Regions from separate parts of the Streptomyces sp. NPDC057616 genome, predicted to be linked through region 4. Evidence: riboswitches for the same ligand, from Rfam matches in the RefSeq annotation. Region 4 holds a riboswitch; each other region holds the start of a gene.
What was found. A riboswitch is a leader RNA that binds a small molecule or an ion and turns the genes downstream of it on or off. The one in region 4 is predicted to bind cyclic di-AMP.

Region 1 (7,188 bases), on a different contig from region 4:
CTACGCGGCGCGCGCGACGGCACCCGCGGTGCCCGTGGTCGCGCCGCCCTGGCCGGTGTACGGGGTGTACGGGTACCCGGCGATCCCGAATCCCGCGTACAACCCGTACCAGTCGTAGGGCGGCCCGGCCGGGTGATCAGGCCGACGCCCGCGTCAGCCGGGCGAGCTCGGCGTCCGTGAGGGTCAGCTCCGCCACCGCCAGCAGGGCCGGCAGCTGCTCCACCGTGCGGGCGGACGCGATCGGCGCGGCGACCGTCGGCCGGGCGGCGAGCCAGGCCAGGGCGACCGTGGGCACCGCGGCACCGTGCGCCTGGGCGATCTCGTCGAGCGCGGTCAGCACCCGCCGCCCCCGCTCGCTGTCCAGGTACTGCGCCACCCGGCCCGCCCGCGCGCTGTCGACCGTGGTGCCGGGCCGGTACTTGCCGGTGAGGAAGCCGGCGGCCAGGGCGTAGTACGGGACGGCCGCGAGGCCGTAGCGCGCGGCCACGTCCTGGAGCTCGCCCTCGTAGGTGTCGCGCGAGACCAGGTTGTAGTGGGGCTGCAGCGCCACGTACTTGGCCAGGCCCTCGCGGTCGGAGAACTCCAGGGACGCGCGCAGCCGTTCGGGCGAGATGTTGGAGGCGGCGATGTGCCGCACCTTGCCGGCCCGCACCAGCTCGTCGAGCGCGCCGACGATCTCCTCGACCGGCACCTCGGGCTTGTCGAAGTGCGTGTAGTAGAGGTCGATGTGGTCGGTGCCCAGGCGGCGCAGGGAGGCGTCCGCGGCGGCCTTGATGTTGGCGGCCGTCAGGCCCGGGAACTCGGGGTGCTGGCTGACCTTGGTCGCGATGACCACGTCGTCGCGGTTGCCGCGCGCCCTGACCCACCGGCCGATGATCGTCTCCGACTCGCCGCCCTGGTTGCCGTCGATCCACGCCGAGTAGGAGTCGGCGGTGTCGAGGAAGTTGCCGCCGGCGGCCGCGTAGGCGTCGAGCACGGCGAAGGAAGCGGCCTCGTCGGCGGTCCAGCCGAAGACATTGCCGCCGAGGCAGAGCGGGAAGACCTCGAGGCCGGAGGAGCCGAGCTTGCGCAGAGAAGGAGACGTCATGCTGGACGTCAACGACGGCGCCGGAGCGGCCCATTCCGCCGGTGCCGCAAAGATCACGTAAACCGGGACGGGGTGCGCGGCGGACGCGCGCGCGTCCGCCGGCGGCCCTGACGTCGGGGGGAAGCCGCCAGGACCACCGGGGTCCCGGCGTGGATCAAGGGGTGAGGCCCTTGCCGCGCAGCCAGGTCATCGGGTCGATGCCCTCGGCCTGGCCGTTCGGGTGGACCTCGAGGTGCAGGTGCGGGCCGGTGACGTTGCCGGTGGCGCCGACGCGGCCGATGACCTCGCCCGTGCTGACCTTCTGGCCCACGCTCACACTGATCGACGACTGGTGGCAGAACCACAGCTCGGTGCCGTCGTCGAGGGTCACGATCGTGCGGTAGCCGTACGAGCCGGCCCAGCCGGCCTCGGTGACGGTGCCGCTGTGGACGGCCTTGATGGGCGTGCCCGTGGGGGCGGCGAAGTCGAGGCCCGTGTGGTAACCGGAGGACCACATGGAGCCGGGCTGCCCGAAGGTGCCGGTGATCGTGTACGACACGACCGGGAGCTTGTACTGCTTGGCCAGTTCGGCCAGGCGCGCGGCCTCGGCGGCCTTCTTGGCCTCCGCCTCGGCCTTCTCCTTGGCGGCGGCGGCCTTGGCCGCGGCCTCCTTCTCCGCCTTGGCGGCGGCGTCGTCGACCTGCTTGGCGAGGGCCGCCTCGGTGACGGACTGGGCCTTGCTGTCGACCTGGACCTGCTGGCTCTCGGCCTGCGCCATGATGCGGTCGCGCAGCGCCTGACCGGCGTCCCGGGCGCCCTGCTCGGTGTCCTCGGTGCTCACGCCGACGGTGCTGAGCGCGGTGGCCGAACCCTTGGGCGTCTCGGCGGAGCCGCCGAACATGTGGCCCACGGAGCCCAGGTCGGGCATGGAGATGGAGACCGGGGGCTTGCCGGTGTTGGCGCTGGCCATACCGCCCGCGCCGACGGCGGCTATGACGCCGACGCCGAGGACCGTGGAGCTGCGGGCGAGTCCGCCGCCGCGCTGCTTGGCGACACGGTGCCGGCCGCGGACCGGGGCGACGGAGTCCTCGGTGGGGTTCCACTCCTCCCACGGACCCTCGTCGGAGCGGGGGCCGGGGAAGCCGAAGGGCTCGGTGCTCGGCACGAACGGTGCCGGGGCAGGCGGGTTGGACGCCACGTGGGCGCGCTCCTTTCCTTCCTTCTCGCCTACCGGGTTAGCTGACGGGTTCGGAGCAGGAAGGTCTCCTACGCGCGTATACCGGTCGTGGCTCCACGACGGCATCCGCGCGATTCACCCCTGGGTGGTGGTTCCCCGGTTCCCTTGCGGGATTCGGCGCGTGCGCACGGAGCCGCCTCTTGTGACGGCTGGGACGACCGCGCTGCGTTATCGAACGTTAATAGACCCGGGGTGCCGATTCCAAGCTGTTCTGCTTGATCATTAATGCTTTTTGGCCTGGACGTACGGGCCAAGAGAGGCGAAAAACGGGCGAGTTGGCCTCGCCCCGGAAACCCCGCCCGTTCTGACGGTGTGTCAGTCGTTATGCGGAAAGCGGTCGGACGGTCACCGCAGGTGACGAGGGCCCGGTGACGGCCATGCGCGCCGGAAACACCCAGGGCCGGAATCCGTTTCCGGATTCCGGCCCTGGGCCTTGAGTAGCGGGGACAGGATTTGAACCTGCGACCTCTGGGTTATGAGCCCAGCGAGCTACCGAGCTGCTCCACCCCGCGTCGGTGTGACACCAGCATACGCCATCCGCGGGACCGCCGACGCCACGGCTCAGAAGCCCGGCAGATGACGGTTGGGCGCCTTGGCCTGCTCCTCGTGCTCCGCCAGTACGACGACCTCGACGCCCCGGGCCGCCAGCAGGCCGCTGCCGTCCGCGCCCGCGACGAAGGTGTCGGGCTCCCGCCAGGCCGTGACCACTCGCCGTACGCCCGCGTCGAGGATCAGCCGGGCGCACGGTTTAGGCCGGGAGGCACGCTGGGTGCAGGGCTCCAGGCTGCTGTAGACCGTGGCCGACGCGAGCCTCGGATCGGCCGGGTCGAGCTTGGCCAGGGCCGCCTCCTCGGCGTGCACGACGGGGTCGCCGCCCTCGCGTGAGTGGCCGCGGGCGAGCTCCGTGCCGTCGGCGGCGACGATCAGCGCGCCCACGCTGAAGGCCGTGCGGGAGGGCGGGCACAGGGCCGCCAGCTCGCAGGCGAGGGCCAGCCAGTGGTGGTCGGCGGCGGTGGGCAGCGGGCCGGCGCCGGGGGCGGTGGGCTCGTAGCGCATGAAGACGACGTCCTCGATGTGCCGCGTCTCCGTGAGGCGCAGGCGGCCGCCCTGGTAGGCGCCGGGGCCGAAGAGGCGGGGCGCGTCCGGGTCGCCCACGAAGAGCGGGGCGAGGACGAGCTGGAGTTCGTCGGCGAGGCCCTGCTGGAGCAGCTGGGTGTGGACGGTGCCGCCGCCCTCGACCATCAGGCGCCGTACGCCGCGCTCGTCGTGCAGATGCGCGAGGAGCGTGCGCCAGTCGAGGTCGGGGCCGAGCGCGACGACGTCGGCGGCGAGGCCCAGCGCGCGGGCCCGCTCGGCGCCCTTGTCGGTGGTGCACAGGAGCTTGTCGCCGCCGGTGTGCCAGAACCTGGCGCCGGGGTCCAGCTCGCCGGAACCGCTGACGGTGACCTTGAGGGGGTACTCCGGCCGCCCCGCCGCGATCCGCGCGGCCCGGCGCTCCGGGGAGTTCACCAGCAGCCGCGGATTGTCGGCGCGGATGGTGCCGGCGCCGATCAGGATCGCGTCGACCGACGCCCGCACCTCGTCCACGCGGTCGAAGTCGGCGGGGCTGGAGAGCAGGAGGCGGTCGGGGCCGGTGTCGTCGAGGTAGCCGTCGAGCGAGACGGCGGCGGACAGCAGGACGTGGGGGTACGGCATCGGACGCGCTCACTCTCGGACGGACCGCTTGGTTCAAGTTTGAAACAAACCTACACTGGGGGTATGACGACTCGCTGGCTCACCTCCAAGGAGCAGCGCGCCTGGCGCGCGTACATCGCCGCGACGCACCTCCTGGAGGACGCGATCGACCGGCAGCTCCAGCAGGACGCCGGCATGCCGCACCTGTACTACTCCATCCTGGCCAACCTCTCCGAGGTGCCCGGGCGCAGCCTGCGCATGACCGACCTGGCCGAGCGGTCGAAGATCACCCGCAGCCGACTGACGTACGCCGTGACCCGGCTGGAGAAGGACGGCCTGGTCCGCCGCGAGGACTGCACATCGGACAAGCGCAGCAGCTTCGCCACACTGACGGACGAGGGGATGGCCGTGCTGGAGCGGACGGCGCCGGGACATGTGGAGACCGTACGCTCCCTGCTCTTCGACCGGCTGACCCCGCAGCAGGTGGAACAGCTGGAGGACATCTTCTCGGGGATCGTCACGGCGCTGGAGAGCGACGAGGAGCGCCCCGCCGCGGAGGACGTCCCGTGGCGGCGCCGCTCCTCCGGCTCTTGTTCGTGAGCTGCGCCGCAATTCTGTTGCTTCAAATTTAAAGCAGAGGTAGTGTCCTGCACCGTAGATCTGCTTCAAATCTGAAGCAGATACCGACCGGACCCGGGAGACCCCGCATGCCCGACTTCCCCGCCGCCACGACGCGCGCCCGTGTCCGGGTACCGCTGCGCTTCCAGGACGGCTACAGCGTCGACGCCGAACTGGTCACCTTCCACGGCCTGACCGACGGCCAGGAGCACGTGGCCGTCGTGCTCGGCGACCCGGCCCCCGGTACAACGCCTCTGGTCCGCCTGCATTCCGAGTGCCTGACGGGCGACGTGTTCGGCTCGGCCCGCTGCGACTGCGGCCCCCAGCTGCGCGAGGCGGTCGAGCGGATCGCGGACCGCGGCGGGGTGCTGCTCTACCTGCGCCAGGAGGGCCGCGGCATCGGCCTCTACAACAAGCTGGACGCCTACGCCCTCCAGGACCAGGGCCTCGACACCTACGAGGCGAACGCCGCCCTCGGCCTGCCCGAGGACGACCGCGACTACACGGCGGCCGCGCAGATGCTGCGGGCCCTCGGCATCGACGCCCTCGACCTGCTCTCCAACAACCCCGACAAGGCGGGCCAGCTGCGCGACCTCGGCATCGACGTCCGCGACCGCGTCCCCACCGGCGTCTTCACCACGGCCCACAACGTCCGCTATCTGCGCGCCAAGGTGCTCCAGACCCAGCACACGCTGCCGCTCGGCCAGTTGACGGAGCTCAACGCCGGCTGACGGGGGCTCACCGGCCCAGCCACGCCGTGAGACGTGCGGCCCAGGCGCGGTCGTCCGTGGTCTCCATGAACTCCTTGCGGTCGATCAGCAGGTAGATCTCCCCGGCGGGCACGGTGTCCAGGATCAGCGGCTTGCCCGCGTTCAGCAGGCCCCCGACGAAACGGCCGTAGAGGTCGGTGAACCTGACGTCCACCGAGGTGATGTCCGCCCGGCTCAGCACCAGGTCCCCGCTCTCGCCCCAGCCGCCGAGCACCAGCCGCTCGTCGTTCAGGGAGATCCTGCCGCGGCGCAGGAACAGCGCCTTCTGGCTGACCCCGCCGGCCATCTTGTCCGCGGTGGTCTTCCGGCTCAGCTCCTCGGCGGTGGCGCCCACGTAGTCGCCGGCGGCCCTGACGGTCTCGTTCTCGCTCATGAGCCCAGCCTGGCACCGGGCGCGGTCCCCGCGCGTCGTCGCTCGGGCGCGAACCCCGCGACTTAAGTAGCCGGCCGCCGGCCCGGAGTGCGACGAAAGCAGGCGGGGCCGGAGCGGGAAGAGGACAGCGCCCGGGCCGGCCGAAGCCGTCCCGGGCGCTGTGGGTGGTCGCGGGTCGTGCCCCGACCGACACCGGTAGGCCCTGTGGGACTCGAACCCACAACCAATGGATTAAAAGTCCACTGCTCTGCCAATTGAGCTAAGGGCCCTTGGCGATGTTGCCTCCCCGAGCATAGCCGGACACGGCCGGGACTCCGATCGGGTATCGGGGACACGGCCGTGGCGGCGGTGAAGATCGGGCCGGAGCGTCAGGGATCCACCTTTTCCGGGGTGGCGGCGGAGGCCCCCGCGCGGGACGCCTCACGGGCCCGGGTGCGCTGATGCTCGGGGTTGAGGAACCAGTGCCGGGCCGACGCCAGCCACCACACCCAGGCGAAGCCGAGGACGACGAGCACGGCGACCGGGGCGTAGTTGAAGCTCTCCCCGGTGACCGGCGAGACCTGCGGCAGCATGAAGAGGATCGTGATGGCGCCCACCCAGGTCACCGAGACGATCCCGATCAGCCGCGACCAGCGCCCCAGATGCCAGGGCCCGCGCTCGAAGGCCTCGCCCTTGACCAGCCGCAGGAGCGTCGGGATGACGTAGGCGATGTAGAGGCCGATCACGGCGACCGAGGTCACCGCGGCGTAGGCGGTGTAGTTGATGAGGTACGGCAGGCCGAGGACCAGGGCGCCCGCCGCGGCCAGCCACACCGCCGCCACCGGCGTGCGGGTGCGCGGGCTCACCGTGTGCCACACATGGGAGAACGGCAGGGCGCCGTCGCGTGAAAAGGCGTAGATCATGCGGCTGTTGGCCGTCACCGACGCCATCCCGCAGAACAGCTGCGCGCCCACCACGACCAGCAGCAGGAGCTTGCCCGCCGTCGCGCCCAGCGCGTCCAGCAGGATCTGCGCGGGCGGTGCGCCGGTCGGCGACGCGAGCTCCTTGTCGTAGGACTGGATGGCGAAGGTGAAGCCGAGCAGCAGCACGAAGCCGGCGATCCACGAGGTCCAGATGGAGCGGACGATGCCCTTAGGGCCGGCCGTCGAGGCGTCGTGCGTCTCCTCCGTCATATGGGCGGAGGCGTCGTAGCCGGTGAAGGTGTACTGCGCCATGAGCAGGCCCAGCAGCACGACGTACACCCCGCTCCCCCAGCCGGTGTTGTTCACGAACTTCGTGAACACGAAGGACGCCGACTGGTGGTGGTCCGGCACGAAGGCCAGCGCGCCGACGATCACGCCCACGCCCAGCACGTGCCACCACACGCTCACGCTGTTGAGCAGGGCGACGATCCGCACCCCGAAGGTGTTCAGCAGGCCGTGCAGCACCAGGATCCCGGCGAAGAGCAGGA
Region 2 (7,188 bases), on a different contig from region 4:
GTCTCCTCGGCGAGGTCGAGGGCTTGCTCGATGTCGGCCCGCATGGCCGCGATCTGCTCCTCGGTGGGCGGGTCGGTGACGGCGCCGTCCCGGACGAGGTGGCGCTCGGTCATCCGCACACAGCCGACGTCGACCGAGCGCGCCGCGCGCACATGGTCGTCGCCGACGACGAACTCGGTGGAGCCGCCGCCGATGTCGACGACGAGGTACGGCCTGGCCATCGCGTCGCCGCCGGCCAGCTCCTTGGTCGCGCCGGTGAAGGAGTGCTCCGCCTCCTGCTCGCCGGAGACGACCTCGGGCTCGACGCCGAGGATGTCCACGACGCCGCGGACGAAGTCCTCGCGGTTGGAGGCGTCCCGGGAGGCCGAGGTGGCCACGAACCGCACCTTGGCGGCGCCGAGTTCGCGGATCACCTCCGCGTACGTCCGGCAGGCGGCGAAGGTGCGCTCCAGCGCCTCCGGGGCGAGCCGCCCCGTACGGTCCACGTCCTGCCCGAGCCGCACGATCGTCATGCGCCGGTCGAGCTCCAGCAGCTCACCGGTGGCCGGGTTCACGTCGGCGACCAGCAGCCGGATGGAGTTGGTGCCGCAGTCGACGGCGGCGACGCGGGTGAACCCGGCGGGCACCAGCGGGGTCTCGGCGAAGAAGCCGCTGCGGATCGCGGTGGGGTCCGCCACCTCGCCCTCCTCGCCGGGGTGTTCGTCCGCCGGGTCCGGCGCGGCGAGCGGCTGCACGCACGGGCCCTTGCGCCACCACTCCGGCAGCATCGCGAGGGCCTCGTCGCCCAGGGGGTTCACGCCCGGGCCCGCGGCCAGGGAGTGGCCGACCAGCACGTGCAGGCACTTCACCCGGTCCGGCATGCCGCCCGCGCTCGGGAAGCCCTCCAGGACCTCGATGGCGTCGCGGCGGGCGATGTAGTCCTCGTGCGCGGCGCGGTAGGCGGCGGCCAGCTCCGGGTCGGTCTGCAGCCGTTCGGTCATCTCCTTCATGACGCCGTTGGCCTCCAGCGTGCCGATCGCGGAGGCGGCGCGCGGACAGGTCAGGTAGTACGTCGTCGGGAAGGGCGTGCCGTCGGGCAGCCGCGGCGCGGTCTCGACGACGTCCGGCTGCCCGCACGGGCAGCGGTGCGCGATGGCGCGCAGCCCGCGCGGCGGCCGCCCGAGCTGCTGCTTGAAGGCGTCGACGTCCGCGGCGGTGGGCTCGGTGCGCGGGGTGGGCGGCGGGGGCGTTTCCATGCCTGTCTTTCTGCTTGTTCAGCGGTTCACCGGCGAGGGCGCCGGCGCACCGGTCGGAGGCGTCGGGTCACCGGCCGGCGGCGTCCGACTTGTCGACGTCGTCCCAGACGTTGGTGTACCAGGGGCGGTCGGCCGCCCCCAGTTCGGACCGCGACTGCTTGGCCGCGTTGGGGTCGATGACGATGTAGCCGGTCTCGCCCGGCATCACATAGTGCAGCCGCTGCCGGATCTGCTGCTCGGCGTAGGAGTCGTCCTGCCAGCGCGCCTTGAGGTCGCGCAGCTGCTCGACCCGCTCCCGGGCCTGCTGCTTCTGGCGCTGGAGGTCGGCGATCTGGGAGCGCTGGGAGACGTACTGCCTTATGGGATAGGCGAGGGCCACGACCAGCGAGCACACGACCAGGGCGAGCAGGGCCGCGCGACCGGTCAGCCGCGAGCGGCGGGCCTGCCGCTTGGTCTGGGAGCGGTAGACACGGGCCGCCGTCTGCTCGCCGAGCAGCTTGATCCTGGTCGCGGTCGAGAACCGGTCCCGGTCCTTCACGGCCATGTCCCCGCCTCCCGGTCACACGTGCGTACGTCCCCGCACACGGTACGGGACCGGTACGGGGACGTACGTACGACTGGCGAGGGCTTGACTCCGAAGGGTCCCGAAGGACCCCCGAAGTTGGTCAGCCCTTGAAGCGGGGGAAGGCGCTGCGGCCCGCGTAGACCGCGGCGTCGTCGAGGATCTCCTCGATGCGCAGCAGCTGGTTGTACTTGGCGACGCGCTCGGAGCGGGCCGGGGCGCCGGTCTTGATCTGGCCGCAGTTGGTGGCGACGGCGAGGTCGGCGATGGTGACGTCCTCGGTCTCGCCGGAGCGGTGGGACATCATGCACTTGAAGCCGTTGCGCTGGGCCAGCTCCACGGCGTCCAGGGTCTCGGTCAGCGAGCCGATCTGGTTGACCTTGACGAGCAGTGCGTTGGCGGCGCCGTCGTCGATGCCGCGGGCCAGGCGCTCCGGGTTGGTGACGAACAGGTCGTCGCCGACGATCTGCACCTTGTCGCCCAGCTTGTCGGTGAGGACCTTCCAGCCGGCCCAGTCGTCCTCGAACAGCGGGTCCTCGACGGAGACGAGCGGGTAGGCCGCCACGAGCTCCTCGTAGTACTCCGTCATCTCGGCGGCGGAGCGCTCCTTGCCCTCGAAGAGGTACTTGCCGTCCTTGTAGAACTCGGAGGCGGCGACGTCGAGCGCGAGGGCGATCTGCTCGCCGGGGGCGTAACCGGCTTCCTTGATGGCCTCGAGGATGAGGTCCAGGGCCTCGCGGTTGGAGCCGAGGTTCGGGGCGAAGCCGCCCTCGTCGCCGAGGCCGGTGGCCAGGCCCTTGCTCTTCAGCACCTTCTTGAGGGTGTGGTAGACCTCGGTGCCCCAGCGCAGCGCCTCGGAGAAGGACTCCGCGCCGATCGGGGCGATCATGAACTCCTGGATGTCCACGTTGGAGTCGGCGTGCGAGCCGCCGTTCAGGATGTTCATCATCGGCACGGGGAGCAGGTGCGCGTTCGGGCCGCCGAGGTAGCGGAAGAGCGGGAGGTCGCTGGCCTCGGAGGCGGCGTGGGCGACGGCCAGGGAGACGCCGAGGATGGCGTTGGCGCCGAGCGAGCCCTTGTTGTCGGTGGCGTCCAGGTCGAACATCGCCTGGTCGATCAGGCGCTGCTCGGTGGCGTCGTAGCCGACCAGCTCCGGGCCGATCTGCTCGATCACGGCGAGGACGGCCTTCTCGACACCCTTGCCCTGGTAGCGGTTGGGGTCGCCGTCGCGGAGCTCGATGGCCTCGAAGGCGCCCGTGGAGGCGCCGGACGGGACGGCGGCACGACCCGTGCTGCCGTCGTCGAGGCCGACCTCGACCTCGACCGTGGGGTTGCCTCGGGAGTCCAGGATTTCCCGGGCTACGACGACGTCGATGGACGGCACGAGCATCTCCTTCATGGATGTGACGCGGCTACGGCAGTAGCGCGGTGGCTCTGCGAGACGAGCCTAACCGCCCGGGGCCGATCGGCCAGCCGGTCGCCCACCCCTTGAGCAGAACCGAGAGTAAATTGTTTCCGAACGGAACAAAAACCCGCACGAAAGCACGCGCGCACGCGCACGAAAGAACCCCGCCCCGGTGCGTACGGGGGAACACGCACCGAGGCGGGGAGACCGTGGGGACGGGGGCGGCCCCTCACGTGTCCTCCATGCTGGAGGACACGGCTGTCAGGGCGCTGTGGTCCGGCTACCGGCCCGCTGTCACTTGAGGTGCAGCTGCTGGCCCGGGTAGATCAGGTTGGCGTCCTGGACGATGTCCTTGTTCAGCTTGAACAGCTTCGACCAGCCGCCGGCCACGTGGTGCTTGGTGGCGATGGAGCTCAGGGTGTCGCCCTTGACGACCTTGTACTCGCCGTCGCCCTTCTTGACCTTCTTGCCGGTCGGGGTGGTGACGGTCTTCTGCGACTTCGCGGCCGGGCGCTCGGAGGAGCGGGAGGCGGCCTGCGACTCGGAGTGGGTGGTGGTGCTCGGCTTCGAGGCGGCGGCGCCGTTGTAGGCGGCGCCGGACAGGCCCGTGCCGCAGACCGGCCAGGCGCCCTTGCCCTGGGCGGCGAGAACCTTCTCGGCGACGGCTATCTGCTGCGCCTTGCTGGCCTGGTTGGCCTGCGGGGCGTAGGCGGTGCCGCCGTACGCGGCCCAGGTGGAGGCGGAGAACTGCAGACCGCCGTAGTAGCCGTTGCCGGTGTTGATGGACCAGTTGCCGCCCGACTCGCACTGGGCGACCTTGTCCCACTCGGAGGCGGTCGCGGCGGAGGCGTTGCCCGCTGCCATCAGCGGGGCGGCGATGGCGACACCGGTGAGGCCGGCGAACGCGGCGGCCCTGGTGGCCTTGGAAGGACGACGGTGCTTGCCCTGGCGGGAAAACAGCATGGTTGATCCCCTCACCGACGCCTGCGAGGTGAGCTGTCGGGTTCGGGCCGGTTGAGTTGCCCGGTCGTGCCTCGCTCTCGCTCGGCACGGCTACACCCCAAGCCGCCACCGGCAACTTCCCGGTGGGGCACTTACCTTGGGTCCCCCGCTCCTGCCTACGGCGCATGACGCGACGACTGTTCCCGTACGGCCGCTGGCAGGATTCGGCGTTGCGGCAGACGGGGCTCGTGTTGACGAGCGGTGTAGACCGTAGACACGCGATCCGCGGAAATTCAAAGACGATCAGGGCTTCTGAGACTCATCCCACACTTTCACCAAACCGGACATTCCGCGGCGAAATGTGACGTGAACTCCCGTTAATTTTCGCCCTATTCGCTACCGAGACGCAGGGTCTGACCGGCCGAGATCTGGTTCGGGTCGCTGCCGATGGCCTTCTTGTTCGCGTCGTAGAGCGCGCGCCATCCGCCGCGCACGTCACGGGAGTCGGCGATGGACGCGAGGGTGTCGCCGGCGCGGACGGTGTAGGTGCCGGCCGCGTGGCCGTCGGTCTCGGTCTCGTCGGCGCTCGCGCCGCGATGACGGCCGCTGCCGAGCGCACCGGTGTCGACCAGACTCCAAGAGCCCGCGGACTGCTGCGAGTTGTCCGAGTCGTCCGTCTTCGCCCGCTCGGTGGGGGAGCTTTCGCCCCCCTGCGAGGCGCTCGGGACGCGACGGGACGGGGAGTCGGACGGCGAGGCAGATGCAGTAGATTCGGCCGAGTTGTCCGTCTTGTCGGTGGAGGTCGAGGGGGACGGGCTGGAGGACGAGTCCAGGAGGGAACCGCCGGACGAATCCGACGAAGACGACTCACCGGAGGAGTCGGACGAGGAGTTGCCCGAGGAGTTGGACAGACCGAAGGAGCTGCCGGAGTCGCCGGAGTCGGACGAGTCACTGCCGCCGCCCAGCACCCCGGTGTCGATGTCCGCCGAGTCGGAGTCCTTGCTCAGCCCGGTGGTCAGGCCGCAGGTGCGGAACGCGCCCACGCCCTGGTCCGCCAGGACCTTCTGGGCGACGGCTATCTGCTGGTTGCGGCTGGCGAGGTCGGGCCGGGTCGCGTAGTCGAGACCGCCGTACTTGTCCCAGTCGTCCTGGCTCAGCTGCAGGCCGCCGTAGAGACCGTTGCCGCTGTCCTGGCTCCAGGCTCCGCCGGTCTCGCACTGCGCCACCTTGTCCCAGGTGCTGCCGCCGTCGGCGGCGCTCGCGCCGGATGCGGCGAGCAGCGGGATGGCGATCGCGGAGCCGGTCACCCCGGCCGCGACGATGATGGCGGGAGCCTGACGGGGGCGACGGTGTCGACCGTTCCCGGAGAGCATGCAGAGGCCTTTCGGAGACAGCATTGACCGGCGCGGCGCAGGATCTGGGCAGCGCACTGGTGGGTGAACGTATCGGCTGACGATCACTTGTCACAAGTTAATGCCGCGTAGATCACGTGAAGATCACATAGTTGAAGGCGTGTCATCTTTGACCGGTTCAAGGCGGCGGCGCGAGCGCCGGCCGGTCCCGATACCGTCGTGCCGTGAACGTCCCGAACTCCGCACCCGAACTCTTCACCTGGGAGTTCGCCTCGGACCCTTATCCGGCCTACGCCTGGCTGCGCGAGCACTCCCCCGTCCACCGGACGAAGCTGCCCAGCGGGGTCGAGGCGTGGCTGGTCACCCGCTACGCCGACGCACGTCAGGCGCTCGCCGACGGGCGGCTGTCGAAGAACCCCGACCACCACGCCGAGGACGCGCAGGGCAAGAGCCGGACCGGCATCCCGGGCGAGCGCAGCGCCAACCTGATGACGCATCTGCTCAACATCGACCCGCCGGACCACACCCGGCTGCGCCGTCTCGTCTCCAAGGCGTTCACCCCGCGCCGGGTGGCCGAGTTCACGCCCCGGGTGCAGGAGTTGACGGACGACCTCATCGACCGGTTCGCGGCGCGGGGCGAGGCCGACCTGATCCACGAGTTCGCCTTCCCCCTGCCCATCCACGCCATCTGCGACCTGCTCGGGGTGCCGCGCGAGGACCAGGACGACTTCCGGGACTGGGCGGGGATGATGATCCGGCACGGCGGCGGACCGCGCGGCGGGGTCGCCCGCTCGGTGAAGAAGATCCGCGGCTATCTCGCGGAGCTCATCCACCGCAAGCGCGGCGACCTCGGCGAGGACCTGATCTCCGGCCTCATCCGCGCCTCCGACCACGGCGAGCACCTCACCGAGAACGAGGCCGCCGCGATGTGCTTCGTGCTCCTGTTCGCCGGCTTCGAGACGACCATCAACCTCATCGGCAACGGCATGTACGCGCTGCTGCGCAACCCCGGGCAGCGGGCCCTGCTCCAGGAGTCCGTCGAGCGGGGCGAGACGGAACTGCTGGACACCGGCCTGGAGGAACTGCTCCGCTACGACGGCCCCGTGGAGCTGGCCACCTGGCGCTTCGCCACCGAACCCCTCACCATCGGCGGGCAGTCCATCGCCACCGGCGACCCCGTGCTGGTCGTCCTCGCGGCGGCGGACCGCGACCCGGCCCGCTTCACCGGGCCGGACACCCTCGACCTGGCCCGCCGCGACAACCAGCACCTCGGCTACGGCCACGGCATCCACTACTGCCTCGGCGCCCCCCTGGCCCGGCTGGAGGCCCGGACCGCGCTGGAGACGCTGCTGCGCCGCCTGCCCGACCTCGAACTCGCCGCCGACCCGGCCGACCTGCGCTGGCGCGGCGGGCTCATCATGCGAGGGCTGCGGGAGCTGCCCGTGCGCTTCACCCCTGGCTGACGGGCCCGTCCCGGCGGGCGCCGTCCTCGGTCCGCCTGATCGCGTCGCGGTAGGCGCGGGCCGCCGCGCGCAGTGCCGCCTCCGGGTCCACGCCCTCGGACTCGGCGCGGACCGCCAGGGCCAGCAGCTCGTAGCCGATGCCCTCGGACCGGGGCAGGGGGACGTCCAGGCCCGCCGTCCGGGTACGGGAGGCCAGCTTCGCGGCGAGGGCCAGGCCCGGCTGGCCCAG
Region 3 (7,188 bases), on a different contig from region 4:
CCCGCTCGCGGGCGACCGCGGCGACGTGTTCGAGGAGCGCGGAGGCGACGCCGCGCCCCTGGTGGGCGTCCTGCACGAGGAAGGCCACCTCGGCCTCGTCGGCCGGTGCCGAGGCGGGCGTTCCGTCGGCGCCGATGCGGTCGTAGCGTACGGTGGCGATGAACTCGCCGCCGACCGTGGCCGCGAGTCCCACCCGGTCCACAAAGTCGTGGTGCGTGAAGCGGTGGACGTCCTTGGCGGACAGACGAGGGTACGGCGCGAAGAAGCGGTAGTACTTCGACTCGTCCGAGACCTGCTCGTAGAAGCTGACCAGGCGCTCGGCGTCATCAACGGTGATGGGGCGGATGCGCGCGGTGCCGCCGTCGCGCAGCACCACGTCGGCTTCCCAGTGGGCGGGGTACTCATGCCGGTCCGACGAGGTCTGCATGGGCCCCAGAGTACGGCTCGCGTCCGACAACGGCGCGAGGCAGTCTGTGGGGAGGACGGCAGTCGCCGAGAACGGAACAAGGACGAAGTCGGGCCGAGGCCGCGGCCCGACGACCCACCTCCAGGACGGAGCGGAGGACCGCTCCGGACATGCTTCACGTTGTGGGAAACTGGTCTAGACAACCCTGAACACCGAAGGGCAGCATCACATGGCTGAGCGCCGCGTCAACGTCGGCTGGGCCGAGGGCCTCCACGCCCGCCCCGCTTCCATCTTCGTCCGGGCCGCCACGGCCGCAGGTATCCCGGTGACGATCGCCAAGGCCGACGGCAACCCCGTCAACGCGGCCTCCATGCTGGCCGTCCTGGGCCTCGGCGCCCAGGGGGGCGAGGAGATCGTCCTCGCCTCCGACGCCGAGGGCGCCGACGCGGCGCTCGACCGGCTCGCGAAGCTGGTCTCCGAGGGTCTCGAGGAGCTTCCCGAGACCGTCTGACCACGCCACCGCAGAAGGGCTCGTCCGAATTATCGGGCGAGCCCTTCGCATTTCCCCCACCGGCCCGGCAGAAATTCCGATCAACGCCAGCGGAATTACCGGTCGAAGGCAGCAGAAATAACCCCCCGGCCAATTCCACCCTCTTTGTATACGGCGCGCATGTTAATGCCGCAGGCCCGTCACGTTTACGGCATGTTGCGAGGTCCTCACACGGTCGGTGCGATCACCGCCCGGGGCGAACCGCAGCCGGTGCGCCGCGGCGGAGCGCTCGGTGTGCAGGGTCGTCACCGCACGCGCGCGCTCGCCGTCGCCGCGGGCCACGGCGTCGACGATCGCGCCGTGCTCCGCCCAGGACTCCACGGGGCTGGCGGGCGCCTCCTCGGTGTACATCCAGGCGATCTTGTGCCGCAGCTGCGTCAGCATCGAGGTCAGCGCGGGACTGCCGGAGGCCTGGGCGAGCGTCTCGTGGAACCAGCCCTCCAGGGAGCGCAGATCCTCACTCGTGCCCCGCCTGGCCCGCTCCTGCCCCAGCCTCACCAGGCCGCGCAGCACCTTCAGATGGGCCTCGGTACGCCGCTGGGCGGCCCGGGAGGCGGCGAGCGGCTCCAGCAGCATGCGCATCTCCAGCAGGTCGGCGGCCTCCTGCTCGTTCGGCTCCGCCACGCACGCGCCCGCGTGCCGGCGGGTCACCACGAAGCCCTCCGCCTCCAGGGTGCGCAGCGCCTCGCGCACGGGGACGCGCGAGACGCCGTAGCGGCGGGCGAGGAGTTCCTCGGTGAGCCGGCTGCCGCGCTCGTAGACACCCGCGACGATGTCGTCCCGGATCGCCGTGCACACCGAGTGCGCCGGAATACGCATGACCGACCTCCGACTTAATCCCCGTGAAACGCCAAAGATTGACGTGTGTTCCGGTGACTCTATTGCACGGGGCCGGAATTTCCGACGGCGGGCGGGAATCCATGGATATTTTTTGGACACCGGGGCCGGCGAAACCGAAAGGCCCCGGCTCGGAAGCCGGGGCCTGAGGGAGATCGCGCGCGGGTTCGTCAGACGTGGACGCCGTGCGAGCGCAGGTAGGCGACGGGGTCGATGTCCGAGCCGTACTCGGGCGTCGTACGGGCCTCGAAGTGCAGGTGCGGTCCGGTGGTGTTGCCGGTCGAGCCGGAGAGGCCTATCTGCTGCCCCGGGGTGACCGTCTGGCCCACCGAGACACCGATGGACGACAGGTGGCCGTACTGGGTGTACGTGCCGTCGTGCATCTTGATGACGATCTGGTTGCCGTAGGCGCCGCCCCAGCCGGTCTGGACGACGGTGCCCGCGCCGACGGCGTGCACGGACGTGCCGCTCGCGGCGTGGAAGTCGATGCCCGTGTGGCTGCCGGAGGACCACAGGGAGCCGCCGGTCTTGTAGCCCGTCGAGACGTACGAGTTCGCTATCGGGGCGACGAAGCTGTTCAGGCGCCTGCGCTCGGCCGCGCGGGCGGCGCGCTCCTTGGCCTCACGCTCGGCCTTGGCCTTCGCGGCGGCCTTCAGGCGCGCGGCCTGTTCGGCGGCCTTCTTGCGGGCGGCCTCCTCGGCGGCACTCTTCTGGGCCTCGGCCTGGGCGTCGATCTTGTCGGCGATCGTGTTGCCGATGGTGATGACGGGGTTGAGCCCGGTCTGCTCGACGGAGTTCTCGACCGAGTTCTCCGCGGCGAACGAGGGAGCGGCGAGACCGCCGACGATGCCGGTCGTGGCGAGGGCCGCGACGCCGGCGGCCTTGACGGTGCTCCGCTTGATCCTGCTGGGACGACGGTGCTTCCCGGTGGCGCAGTTGAACGCCATGAACTGGCTGGTCCTTTCCTTCCCTCTCGCCTACCGGGTTAGCTGACGGGTTCGGAGCAGGAAGGTCTCCTACGGACCCCCTCGCCGGAGCGCGGGCGTCCGATTCACCCCAGGGACTGCGATGGGTCCCCGGCTCCCCTGGCTCGCGCCGTACGGGGACTCGGCGATGGCTGTCCGGTGCCGCGGGCGCGGCGCACTGCCTGACGAACAGCCCGGACGACGCTAGGCAGAGCCGTCTTCAATTCCCAAACGGATCCGGTCTTTTGTAGCGCATCCCACAGGGCAGACAGGCAACTCTCCCCCAATTCGGACATACAAGGGCCCTGGTGACGCATCCGTCACCAGGGCCCTCACGCGCGCGTGCCTCTACTCGGCGGACACCACGGTGACTTCGCCGATGCCGAGGGCCTCGACGGGCTCCTTGATCTGGGCCGCGTCACCGACGAGGACCGTGACCAGGCGGTCCACCGGGAAGGCGTTCACGGCGGCCGCGGTGGCCTCCACGGTGCCGGTGGCGGCGAGCTGCTGATACAGCGTCGCCTGGTAGTCGTCGGGCAGGTGCTGCTCGACCTGGTCGGCCAGCGTGCTCGCGACGGCCGCCGCGGTCTCGTACTTCAGCGGCGCCACCCCGACGAGGTTCTGCACGGCGACGTCGCGCTCGGCGTCCGTCAGGCCGCCCTCGGCCAGCGTGCGCAGCACCGTCCACAGATCCTGCAGCGCCGGGCCGGTGTTGGGCGTGTCGACGGAGCCGCTGATGGCGAGCATCGCGGCACCGGTGCCGTCCGGGGCGGACCTGAGGACCTGGCCGAAGGCGCGCACGCCGTAGGTGTAGCCCTTCTCCTCGCGCAGGACGCGGTCCAGGCGCGAGGTGAGGGTGCCGCCCAGGCAGTACGTGCCGAGCACCTGCGCGGGCCAGACGCGGTCGTGCCGGTCGGCGCCGACGCGGCCGATGAGCAGCTGCGTCTGGACGGCTCCGGGGCGGTCCACGACGACCACGCGACCGGTGTCGTCGGCGGTCACCGGCGGCACCGGACGGGGCTCGGCCGAGGAACCCGTCCAGGCGCCCAGGGTGTCGCCGAGCAGCGCGTCCAGGTCGATGCCGGTGAGGTCGCCGACGACCACCACGGTGGCGGTGGCGGGCCGGACATGGCGGTCGTAGAAAGTGCGTACGGCCGCGGCGTCGATCTTCTCGACCGTCTCCTCGGTGCCCTGGCGCGGGCGCGACATGCGCGACGTCGCCGGGAACAGCTGCTTGGAGAGCTCCTTGGCGGCGCGGCGGGAGGGGTTGGCCAGCTCGTGCGGGATCTCGTCCAGGCGGTTGCGGACCAGCCGCTCCACCTCGCTGTCGGCGAACGCGGGCGCCCTGAGGGCGTCGGACATCAGGCCGAGCGCCTTGGCCAGGCGGGAGGCCGGGACCTCGAGGCTCAGGCGCACACCCGGGTGGTCGGCGTGCGCGTCGAGGGTGGCGCCGCAGCGCTCCAGCTCGGCGGCGAACTCCTCGGCGGAGTGCTTGTCGGTGCCCTCCGAGAAGGCCCGCGCCATGATCGTGGCGACGCCCTCGACGGCGGCCGGCTCGGCCTCCAGGGGCGCGTCCAGGGACACCTCCACGGCGACGACCTGCTGGCCGGGGCGGTGGCAGCGCAGCACGGTCATGCCGTTGCCGAGCGCGCCGCGCTCCGGGGCCGGGAACGCCCAGGGCCGGGCCTCGCCCGCCTGGGGCTGCGGGTGGAACTCCATCGTGGCGAGCTCGGTCACTTGGCCGCCTCCTCGTTGTCGTCGCCGGCTTCGACCGTGGCCTCGGCCTCGGGGTCTTCCGGGGGATTCGCGTCCTCGGCGGCCTCCGCCGAGACGGGCTCGTAGACGAGCACCGCGCGGTTGTCGGGGCGCAGGCGCGCCTTGGCGACCTCCTGGACCTCCTCGGCCGTCACCTCCAGGACGCGCTGCACGGCGGTGAGGGCGAGCTGCGGGTCGCCGAACAGGACCGCGAACCGGCACAGTTCGTCCGCGCGGCCCGCGACCGTGCCGAGCCGGTCGAGCCACTCGCGCTCCAACTGCGCCTGGGCGCGCTCCATCTCCTCGGCCGTCGGGCCCTCCTCGGCGAACCGGGCGAGCTCCTCGTCGATGGCGGCCTCGATGACCGGCACCTCGACGTCACCGGAGGTCTTCACGTCCAGCCAGCCCAGCGAGGGGGCTCCGGCGAGGCGCAGCAGTCCGAACCCGGCCGCGACGGCCGTACGGTCACGCCGTACGAGCCGGTTGTAGAGGCGGGAGGACTCGCCGCCGCCGAGGACGGTGAGCGCGAGGTCCGCCGCGTCGCACGCGCGCGTGCCGTCGTGCGGCAGCCGGTAGGCGGCCATCAGGGCGCGCGCCGGGACCTCTTCCTCGACGACCTCGCGCAGCTGCTCGCCGATCACGTCGGGCAGCGAGCCGTCCCGGGGCGCGGGCTTGGCGTCGTGCGCGGCGATGGAACCGAAGTACTTCTCGACCCAGGCGAGCGTCTGCTCGGGGTCGATGTCGCCGACGATCGACAGGACCGCGTTGCCCGGCGCGTAGTACGTGCGGAAGAACGCGCGCGCGTCCTCGAGCGTCGCCGCGTCCAGGTCGGCCATGGAGCCGATGGGGGTGTGGTGGTAGGGGTGACCCTCGGGGTAGGTGAGGGCGGTGAGCTTCTCGAAGGCCGTGCCGTAGGGCACGTTGTCGTAGCGTTGCCGGCGTTCGTTCTTGACGACGTCCCGCTGGTTCTCCATGGACTCCTCGTCCAGGGCGGCGAGCAGGGAGCCCATGCGGTCGGCCTCCAGCCAGAGGGCGAGCTCCAGCTGGTGGGTGGGCATGGTCTCGAAGTAGTTGGTGCGCTCGAAGCTGGTGGTGCCGTTGAGCGAACCGCCCGCACCCTGCACCAGCTCGAAGTGGCCGTTGCCCTTCACCTGTCCCGAGCCCTGGAACATCAGGTGCTCGAAAAGGTGAGCCAGGCCGGTACGCCCCTTGACTTCGTGCCGGGAACCCACGTCGTACCAGAGGCACACCGCCGCGACCGGGGTCAGATGGTCCTCGGAGAGCACCACGCGCAGGCCGTTGGCCAGGCGGTGCTCCGTCGCTGTCAGGCCCCCGGAGCCTGCCTGGTCTGTGGCCGTGTGACCCATGGTCATGTACGTCCCTTCGATCGCCGAGGCGGTGGTTCGAACCGCGGTTTTCCTGCCGTTCCTGCCACTGTATGCAAGCGTGCGGAGCGTGGGCGAAGTTCCCGGACGACGTACGCCCACAGCGGATCGCGTAACCTGCGGGCAGCCGCGGCGAGGGTGATCCCCGAGCGCCGGGCCGGGCCGCCCGCACCGGGTCCTGGCCCGCGTTGTCAGTGCCGCGGTCCACAATGGTCCGCGTCAGAACTCGTTTCACGCTTCAGGCAAGAGTGAGCCGAAGGGGCGCGACCCGTAGGCGAGCGACCAGAAAAGAGGAGCCGGCAGCGATGGCCCGCCGCAGCACGAAGACCCCGCCGCCCGACGACTCGTACGAGGAGAAGATCCTCGACATCGACGTCGTCGACGAAATGCAGGGCTCCTTCCTCGAGTACGCGTACTCGGTCATCTACTCGCGAGCCCTGCCCGACGCCCGCGACGGCCTCAAGCCGGTGCACCGCCGCATCGTCTACCAGATGAACGAGATGGGGCTGCGCCCCGACCGCGGCTATGTGAAGTGCGCCCGCGTCGTCGGCGAGGTCATGGGCAAGTTGCACCCGCACGGCGACGCGTCGATCTACGACGCCCTCGTGCGCATGGCCCAGCCCTTCTCCATGCGCGTGCCGCTCGTCGACGGCCACGGCAACTTCGGTTCGCTGGGCAACGACGACCCGCCGGCCGCCATGCGGTACACGGAGTGCCGCCAGGCCGCCGCGACGAGCCTGATGACCGAGTCGATCGACGAGGACACGGTCGACTTCGCGCCCAACTACGACGGCCAGGAGCAGGAGCCGGTCGCGCTGCCGGCGGCCTTCCCGAACCTGCTGGTCAACGGCGCCTCGGGCATCGCGGTCGGCATGGCCACGAACATGCCGCCGCACAACCTCTCCGAGGTCATCTCGGCCGCCCGCCACCTGATCCGCCACCCGAACGCGGACCTGGACACGCTGATGAAGCATGTCCCGGGCCCCGACCTGCCCACCGGCGGCCGCATCGTCGGCCTCGCCGGCATCCGGGACGCGTACGAGACCGGCCGCGGCACCTTCAAGATCCGCGCCACCGTCGAGATCGAGACCGTCACCGCCCGCCGCAAGGGCCTGGTCGTCACCGAACTGCCCTTCACGGTCGGCCCGGAGAAGGTGATCGCCAAGATCAAGGACCTGGTCGGCTCGAAGAAGATCCAGGGCATCGCCGACGTCAAGGACCTCACCGACCGCGAGCACGGCCTGCGCCTGGTCATCGAGATCAAGAACGGCTTCGTGCCGGAGGCCGTCC
Region 4 (7,188 bases):
CTGCCGTGAGGAGGGGTATGCCATGACCCGACCGTCCGCCCGCTACGTCCTGCCCGAGTTCACCGAGCGCACCGGTGCCGGGCACAAGACGATGGATCCGTACTCGAAGCTGCTGGAGGAGCGGATCGTCTTCCTCGGCACGCCGATCGACGACACGTCGGCGAACGACGTAATGGCGCAGTTCATGCACCTCGAGTACCAGGACCCGGACCGCGACATCTCGCTCTACATCAACTCCCCCGGCGGCTCCTTCACGGCCATGTCCGCGATCTACGACACCATGCGCTTCGTCGGGTGCGACGTGGAGACGATCTGCATGGGGCAGGCGGGGTCGTCCGCGGCGGTGCTGCTCGCGGCCGGCACGCCCGGCAAGCGGCTCGCGCTGCCGGGCGCGCGCGTGATGATCCATCAGCCGGCCCTGTACGAACCGGTCCAGGGCCAGGCCAGCGATCTCGCCATCCAGGCCGACGAGATGACACGGACGCGGGACCGCCTCGAGGAGATGCTCGTCCGGCACACCGGGCGCAGCCACGAGCAGGTGAGCGCCGACATCGAGCGCGACCACGTCCTCGACGCCCAAGGGGCGCTGGAGTACGGACTGGTGGACCGCATCGTCACCAGCCGTAAGGCCACCCTCGCCCCGCCCACCGGGCGGTGAGCGACCGGTGCTGCCACCCGAACTGCCGCCGCTGCCCGCCCTCACGCGCGCCGAGGGCGAGTTGATCGACCGTTACCTCGACGTCGTCGACCTGCTCGGACGCATCAATCCGGCGCGCCACGGAGACACCTACCGCGGGCTGCGGGCCGCGCAGGCGCTGGTCGGCAAGGCCGTCGAGCTGCGCGACGCGCTGGCGCTGATGCACCAGCGCGGCGAGACCGAGGTGCACGCGCCGACACTGGTCCGCGCCCTGCGGGTGCTGGACGGCGAGCGGCGTACGGCGCGGGTCACGGTGCCCGCACACCCCGACAGTTGACGCACGCTCGGACGGCCCGGACACCGCGCTTCGACGGCGAGGTGTCCGGACCGGCCTCTAAACGGACCAAATGAGGTACCGCCTTTTGGAGTAGACACAGGTCCAATTTTTCGACCGCCCAAGTTGCGCAACGCGCGTGCCCTCAGGGCGGAATGGAGCGTTCCGCCGCTGGTCCGAGGCTCGTCCGGGCCCTCAACACCTGTTCGAACACAGGGGTGTCCACCCGAACGGGCGAGTGGTGAGTAACAACACAAATCCCCGGTTCCATTGGGATTTTCGGACATCGGTAGGCGAAGATCCCTGTCTGACGACAAGCCCCCGCCGCAGCGGCGGGGCGATCCGGGCGGACGCCGAGTCCTGCCGCCGCGCGGATGACTGGTCGACAGGAGTGGATCGGCAGGAGTGGAGGACCCAAGCACGACGGGTCGCCGGAACGGTCACGCCATGGCCGGGTCGAGCAGCCCTTGGGGTGAAGCCGCGTCAGCGGCCGGGCAACTTCGCCAGCCCGAATCCGACAGGTCATCCTTCACAGGCGGCTGACGAAGGGTTGCGCATGACTGCGCTCAATCGTGTCCCGTCGCTCATGGTCCGGGCCGGTACGGCTTCGGCTCTCACCATTGCCGCAGTGGGCGGCTCCATCGTGGTCCCGGGTGTCGCCTCCGACGCCGCGGCCGCCACGCCGGCGACGAAGGCACTTCAGATCGCGGCCTCCAAAAAGGGTTCCCCGTACAAGTGGGGCGCCATAGGGCCGCGCCGGTTCGACTGCTCCGGGCTCACGCTGTACTCGTTCAAGAAGGCGGGCAAGAAGCTGCCCCGCACGGCGGCCCAGCAGTACAACCGGACCCACCACATCTCCGCGAGGAGCCGCAAGGCCGGAGACCTCGTGTTCTTCCACTCGGGCTCCAGCGTCTACCACGTGGGCATCTACGCGGGGAAGGGGAAGATCTGGCACGCGCCGAAGACGGGCGATGTCGTGAAACTGCAGAAGATCTGGACGAAGAGCGTCTGGTACGGCCGGGTCAGCTGACTCTCCCGCGGGGACGGCGGCGACCTGACACGCCGCCGTCCCCGCGGGGCCTGACCCGGGCTCGGCGGGATACCCGTAGGACATGTCCGAGCACCGTCGCTGTACCGCGCGCAACGAGACGCCGCTCGAGCGCGCCGACCGCAACTTCGTCGAGCTGCTGCAGGAGCTGCGCGTCGTCCAGACCGGGGTCCAGATCCTCTTCGCCTTCCTGCTGAGCCTGGCCTTCACCCAGCGCTTCCCGTCGCTCGACGCGCTCCAGCGCGGCACGTACGTCATCACGCTGCTGCTCACGGTCCTCGCGGCCGCGCTGTTCACCGCGCCCGCCGCGCTGCACCGCTCGCTCTTCCGGCGCGGCGCCAAGCCGCACATCGTGCAGGTCTCGTCGAGGCTCGCCACGGTCGGCATGGGTGTGCTGATGTTCGCCTTCACCGGATCGGTGCTGCTGGTGGTCGATGTGACGACGCACAGCCGCGCCGCGGGGGCGGCCGCGGGTGCCGCGACCCTCTGCGTGTGCCTCGGACTGTGGGGACTGCTGCCCCGGCTGGTGCGCCGTGCCGCCGCGTCCGACTGAGCCCAGCCGCTCCGCTACGGCTCCTGCTGCCCTCCTGCCGTCACGGGCTCCGCCGGGGCGGTCCACGGCAGTTCGATGGAGACCGTCTTGCCGCCCTCCCTGGTGGGCCGAACCCGCAGCCGTCCGCCGCACTCCGCAGCCAGCCAGCGGATGATCACCATGCCCCGGCCGTTGTCCTGCTGGACGGCGGCGGGCAGCCGCTTCGGGAAGCGGGGGTGGGAGTCCGTGACACCGATGCGCAGCTCCTCGTCACGGTGGAGCTGGATGTCCACCGTGAAGGTGGGTGACTGCCCGAAGGTGTGCTGTACGGCGTTGGTGGCCAGTTCGGAGACGATCAGCCGGACGGTCTCGGCGGTGTCGCTGCTCGCTGGAAGCCCCCACTCCGCGAGCGTGTCGACGACGTAGCCGCGGGCCGCGGAGACCGAGGCGGGCTCGCTCGGCAGAGTGACGGATGCTTCCAGATGGTCTGCCATGGCGCGGTCGTCCCTTTCCCACGGGGCCGGAGTCCGACACGGAGCGGATGGTTCGAGTACGGTCCCGGACTGGTGCTTCGTCGCCAGACTGCCATTACTGCGCCTGTCACGGGTGGCGATCCACCAAGATATGCATATATCTGTCGCTCGATGCGGTGAACTCTGCGACGGGAGACCGTATTTGGGTGGCCCGGAAGGAGTAAGGAGTAGCGCATGCAGCACGGTCCCGCGGTGCGCCGCCGGAAGCTGGGCGCCGAATTGCGTGAGTTGCGCGCGAGTGCGGGGCTCACCAGTGGTGAGGCGGCCCGGCTCGCGGGCTGGCACCAGTCGAAGGTGAGCCGCATCGAAACCGGCGCCAGCGGGGTGAAACCGGCCGATGTGCGGTTACTTCTCGACGTCTACGCCGTCTCCGACGCCCAACTGCGGGAGTTGCTGCTGGTGTTGGCGGGGTCCGACGAGAGCGGCGGCCGGCACCACTGGTGGCACGCCTATCGCGGGGTGCTGCCGCCCACCTACCGCGACTTCATCAGCCTGGAGTCCCAGGCGAGCGCGATGAGCACGCTGGAGACGTCCGTGGTGCCCGGTCTGCTCCAGACGCCCGATTACGCACGCGCGGTGACCAGGGCGGCGGTCGGCGGGCTGGAGGACGCCGATCTCGACGCGCTGGTCGAGGTCCGGCTGGCCAGGCAGGACGTTCTGCGCTCGGACCGGCCGCTGAGCCTGAGCGCGGTGCTGGACGAGGCGGTGCTGCGCCGGGAGGTCGGTGGCCCCGACGTCATGGCGCTTCAGCTGCGGCGCCTGCTGGACACGGCGCATCTGCCTCAAGTGCGGCTGCAGGTACTGCCGTTCGCCGCCGGTGCGCATGTCGGCGTCACGGGGCCTTTCGTAATCTTCTCGTTTTCGAGCACTTCTGATCTGGACGTGGTTGTTCTCGACCACTTGACGAGTAGCCTCTACCTCGAACGGAAAGAAGACCTCCGGGCTTACAGCGAGGCCTTCAAGGACCTCCAGTCCCACGCCCTTTCGCCCGAGGACTCGTTGGATTACATCGCCGCGATAGGTGACGGCGCGTAAGGAGGCACCATGTCTGCACCTCCTCGGCACGTTCCTTCCAGTACCGATCTGCACGGTGTGCGGTGGCTGCGCAGCAGCTACAGCACCGGAGCGAACAACTGCGTCGAAACGGCGCGACCCTGTTCCGGGCCCCTGGCCGGGCTGCTCGCCGTGCGCGACTCCAAGGACCCGAGCGGTCCCGCCCTGCTCTTCTCCCCCGAGAGCTGGACGGACTTCACGGCCGCAGTCGTGTCCTGACCATTTCTGATCAGTCCTGATCAGTCCTGCATCGCGCGGTACACGGCCGTGTCACGCCGACTCATGGTCGCGTCTCGCCGATCACCAGGACAGCGCGTTCGATCTCTGCCCCGGTCAGGTCCGCACGGGCGGTCAGCCTCAGCCGTGAGATGCCGTCGGGCACGGAAGGAGGACGGAAGCACCCCACGGCGAGGCCGGCCGTACGGCAGTCGGCCGCCCACTGCACGGCCTGTTCCGGGGAGGGCGCGCGCACCGAGACCACCGCGGCGTCCGGGCGTACCGCCTCATGACCCGCGGCGCTCAGCCGTGCGTGCAGCTCGGCGGCCACCGAGCGCGCCCGTGCCGCCCGCTGCGGCTCGCGGCGCAGCAGCCGCAGGGCCGCGAGGGCAGCGCCCGCAGCGGCGGGTGCGAGTCCCGTGTCGAAGATGAACGTCCGGGCCGCGTTGACGAGATGGTCGATGACCTTGGCGGGACCGAGGACGGCTCCACCCTGGCTGCCGAGCGACTTGGACAGCGTGACCGTGACGACGAGGTCGTCCGCGCCCGCGAGTCCCGCGGCGTCCGCGGCACCCCGGCCGCCCTCGCCCAGGACGCCCAGGCCGTGGGCGTCGTCCACCAGCAGTCCCGCGCCGCGCTCACGGCAGGCGGCGGCCAGTTCGGCCAGCGGGGCGGCGTCACCGTCGACCGAGAAGACGGTGTCCGACACCACGACGGCCGGGCCCTCGTGCGTCCGCAGCGCCTTGCGCACGGCCTCCGGGTCGGCGTGCCCGACCACCTGCTTGGCGCCCCGGGCCAGCCGGCAGCCGTCGATGAGGGAGGCGTGGTTGCCCGCGTCGGAGACGATCAGCGAACCGTGCGGCGCCAGCGTGGCGACCGCGGCGAGGTTGGCGGCGTAGCCGGAGGAGAAGACCAGGGCCGCCTCGAAGCCGCAGAAGTCCGCCAGCTCGCGCTCCAGCTCGGTGTGCAGCTCGGTCGTGCCGGTGACCAGCCGGGACCCGGTCGCGCCGCCGCCCCAGGTCCGCGCCGCCGCGGCCGCGCCCTCGGTGACCTCGGGGTGGCGGGCCAGACCCAGGTAGTCGTTGCTCGCGAGATCGAGGAGCGGGGAGCCGGACGGACGCGGCCGCAGGGTCCGTACGAGTCCGGCGCGACGGCGCTGGCGCGCCTGTTCGTCGATCCAGCCGAACGCCATGACTCCTCCGGGACTTTTGTAGGCAGTGGACAGACACTAGCCGGACGGGCGCCACCCCATGATGTGGCAATACACACACGACGAAGTGACTCTCTTGTTCCTTCTCTCCTTGGCCCGGAGCGGGTCGGTAGGACAGGATCGGCTCTCATGGACCTGCTGAACACGCTGGTGGACAAGGGGCTTCGGCGCGAGCTGCCGACCCGCGAGGAAGCTCTGGCCGTTCTCGCCACTTCGGACGACGACGTGCTCGACGTGGTGGCCGCGGCCGGGAAGGTGCGCCGGAAGTGGTTCGGCCGACGGGTGAAACTCAACTATCTCGTCAACCTCAAGTCGGGCCTGTGTCCCGAGGACTGCTCGTACTGCTCGCAGCGCCTGGGCTCCAAGGCCGACATCCTCAAGTACACCTGGCTCAAGCCCGAGCAGGCCTCGCAGGCCGCCGCCGCGGGACTGGCCGGCGGCGCCAAGCGGGTGTGCCTGGTGGCCTCCGGGCGCGGTCCGACCGACCGGGACATCGACCGGGTCGCGGGCACCATCAAGGCGATCAAGGACGGCAACGAGGGCGTCGAGGTGTGCGCCTGTCTCGGCCTGCTCTCCGACGGCCAGGCCGAGCGGCTGCGTGAGGCGGGCGCGGACGCCTACAACCACAACCTGAACACGTCCGAGGCGACGTACGGGGACATCACGACCACCCACACGTACGCCGACCGGGTGGACACGGTGTCCAAGGCGCACGCCGCCGGGCTGTCCGCCTGCTCGGGTCTGATCGCCGGCATGGGCGAGAGCGACGAGGACCTGGTGGACGTCGTCTTCTCGCTGCGCGAGCTGGACCCGGACTCGGTGCCGGTGAACTTCCTGATCCCGATGGAGGGCACCCCGCTGGCCACGGAGTGGCACCTCACCCCGCAGCGCTGCCTGCGCATCCTGGCGATGGTGCGGTTCGTGTGCCCGGACGTCGAGGTGCGCATCGCGGGCGGCCGCGAGGTGCATCTGCGCACGATGCAGCCGCTCGCGCTGCACCTCGCCAACTCGATCTTCCTCGGCGACTACCTCACCAGCGAGGGGCAGGCGGGCAGGACCGACCTGGAGATGATCGCGGACGCCGGGTTCGAGGTGGAGGGCGCCGGAGAGGTGACGCTGCCGGAGCACCGGGCGACGGCGGGCGGCGGCTGCGGCTCCCACGCCGGCGCCGGCTGCGAGTCCCACGAGGACGCCGGGTGCGGGTCGCACGAGGGCGGCGGCGTGTGCGGTACGGCCGCGGCCGTGCCCGCTGCCAACGAGCTGCGTTCCGACCTGGTCGCCGTACGCCGCCGCGGTGCCGGAACGGACCTCGCGCCCAATGCCTGACCTGCCCGTCCCCGAGCTGCTGGAGCTGGACCGGCGGCATGTGTGGCATCCGTACGGCCCCATGCCCGGCCGGGCCGAACCGCTCGTCGTGGAGTCGGCGAGCGGGGTGCGGCTGCGGCTGCGGCTGGCGGACGGCTCGGGCGAGCTGGTCGACGGGATGTCGTCCTGGTGGTCGGCGATCCACGGCTACAACCACCCGGTGCTCAACGAGGCCGCGCGCGAGCAGCTGGGGCGGATGAGCCATGTGATGTTCGGCGGGCTCACGCACGAGCCCGCCGTCCGGCTCGCGAAGCTCCTTG

Region 1: linked by a shared signal. The riboswitch ahead of ACFU97_RS40140 (M23 family metallopeptidase) and the one ahead of ACFU97_RS28805 (C40 family peptidase) in region 4 are both predicted to bind cyclic di-AMP.
Region 2: linked by a shared signal. The riboswitch ahead of ACFU97_RS32025 (transglycosylase family protein) and the one ahead of ACFU97_RS28805 (C40 family peptidase) in region 4 are both predicted to bind cyclic di-AMP.
Region 3: linked by a shared signal. The riboswitch ahead of ACFU97_RS37515 (M23 family metallopeptidase) and the one ahead of ACFU97_RS28805 (C40 family peptidase) in region 4 are both predicted to bind cyclic di-AMP.

What each region holds. Positions count from the first base shown of each region.
Region 1 covers NZ_JBHVGU010000049.1:20,327-27,514, forward strand. Annotated here, with positions in the region: gene ACFU97_RS40130 (PrsW family intramembrane metalloprotease) at 1-118, shown strand, start outside; gene ACFU97_RS40135 (aldo/keto reductase) at 137-1,087, opposite strand; gene ACFU97_RS40140 (M23 family metallopeptidase) at 1,242-2,264, opposite strand; cyclic di-AMP (ydaO/yuaA leader) riboswitch at 2,276-2,433, opposite strand; tRNA gene ACFU97_RS40145 (tRNA-Met) at 2,742-2,815, opposite strand; gene ACFU97_RS40150 (dihydrofolate reductase family protein) at 2,865-3,998, opposite strand; gene ACFU97_RS40155 (MarR family winged helix-turn-helix transcriptional regulator) at 4,062-4,577, shown strand; gene ribA (GTP cyclohydrolase II) at 4,685-5,326, shown strand; gene ACFU97_RS40165 (hypothetical protein) at 5,334-5,738, opposite strand; tRNA gene ACFU97_RS40170 (tRNA-Lys) at 5,935-6,007, opposite strand; gene ACFU97_RS40175 (amino acid permease) at 6,107-7,188, opposite strand, start outside.
Region 2 covers NZ_JBHVGU010000030.1:42,305-49,492, forward strand. Annotated here, with positions in the region: gene ACFU97_RS32005 (exopolyphosphatase) at 1-626, opposite strand, end outside; partial or broken gene ACFU97_RS32010 (DUF501 domain-containing protein) at 831-1,235, opposite strand; gene ACFU97_RS32015 (septum formation initiator family protein) at 1,303-1,779, opposite strand; gene eno (phosphopyruvate hydratase) at 1,901-3,187, opposite strand; gene ACFU97_RS32025 (transglycosylase family protein) at 3,497-4,165, opposite strand; cyclic di-AMP (ydaO/yuaA leader) riboswitch at 4,169-4,338, opposite strand; gene ACFU97_RS32030 (transglycosylase family protein) at 4,534-5,517, opposite strand; gene ACFU97_RS32035 (cytochrome P450) at 5,721-6,959, shown strand; gene ACFU97_RS32040 (nucleoside triphosphate pyrophosphohydrolase) at 6,946-7,188, opposite strand, start outside.
Region 3 covers NZ_JBHVGU010000041.1:26,694-33,881, forward strand. Annotated here, with positions in the region: gene ACFU97_RS37500 (GNAT family N-acetyltransferase) at 1-427, opposite strand, end outside; gene ACFU97_RS37505 (HPr family phosphocarrier protein) at 636-917, shown strand; gene ACFU97_RS37510 (GntR family transcriptional regulator) at 1,080-1,775, opposite strand; gene ACFU97_RS37515 (M23 family metallopeptidase) at 1,964-2,740, opposite strand; cyclic di-AMP (ydaO/yuaA leader) riboswitch at 2,753-2,916, opposite strand; gene ACFU97_RS37520 (M16 family metallopeptidase) at 3,107-4,495, opposite strand; gene ACFU97_RS37525 (M16 family metallopeptidase) at 4,492-5,886, opposite strand; gene ACFU97_RS37530 (DNA topoisomerase (ATP-hydrolyzing) subunit A) at 6,204-7,188, shown strand, end outside.
Region 4 covers NZ_JBHVGU010000025.1:43,873-51,060, reverse strand. Annotated here, with positions in the region: gene ACFU97_RS28815 (ATP-dependent Clp protease proteolytic subunit) at 23-658, shown strand; gene ACFU97_RS28810 (hypothetical protein) at 666-974, shown strand; cyclic di-AMP (ydaO/yuaA leader) riboswitch at 1,313-1,524, shown strand; gene ACFU97_RS28805 (C40 family peptidase) at 1,528-2,001, shown strand; gene ACFU97_RS28800 (DUF6328 family protein) at 2,084-2,572, shown strand; gene ACFU97_RS28795 (ATP-binding protein) at 2,587-3,045, opposite strand; gene ACFU97_RS28790 (helix-turn-helix domain-containing protein) at 3,259-4,119, shown strand; gene ACFU97_RS28785 (DUF397 domain-containing protein) at 4,129-4,356, shown strand; gene ACFU97_RS28780 (8-amino-7-oxononanoate synthase) at 4,418-5,545, opposite strand; gene bioB (biotin synthase BioB) at 5,693-6,889, shown strand; gene ACFU97_RS28770 (adenosylmethionine--8-amino-7-oxononanoate transaminase) at 6,882-7,188, shown strand, end outside.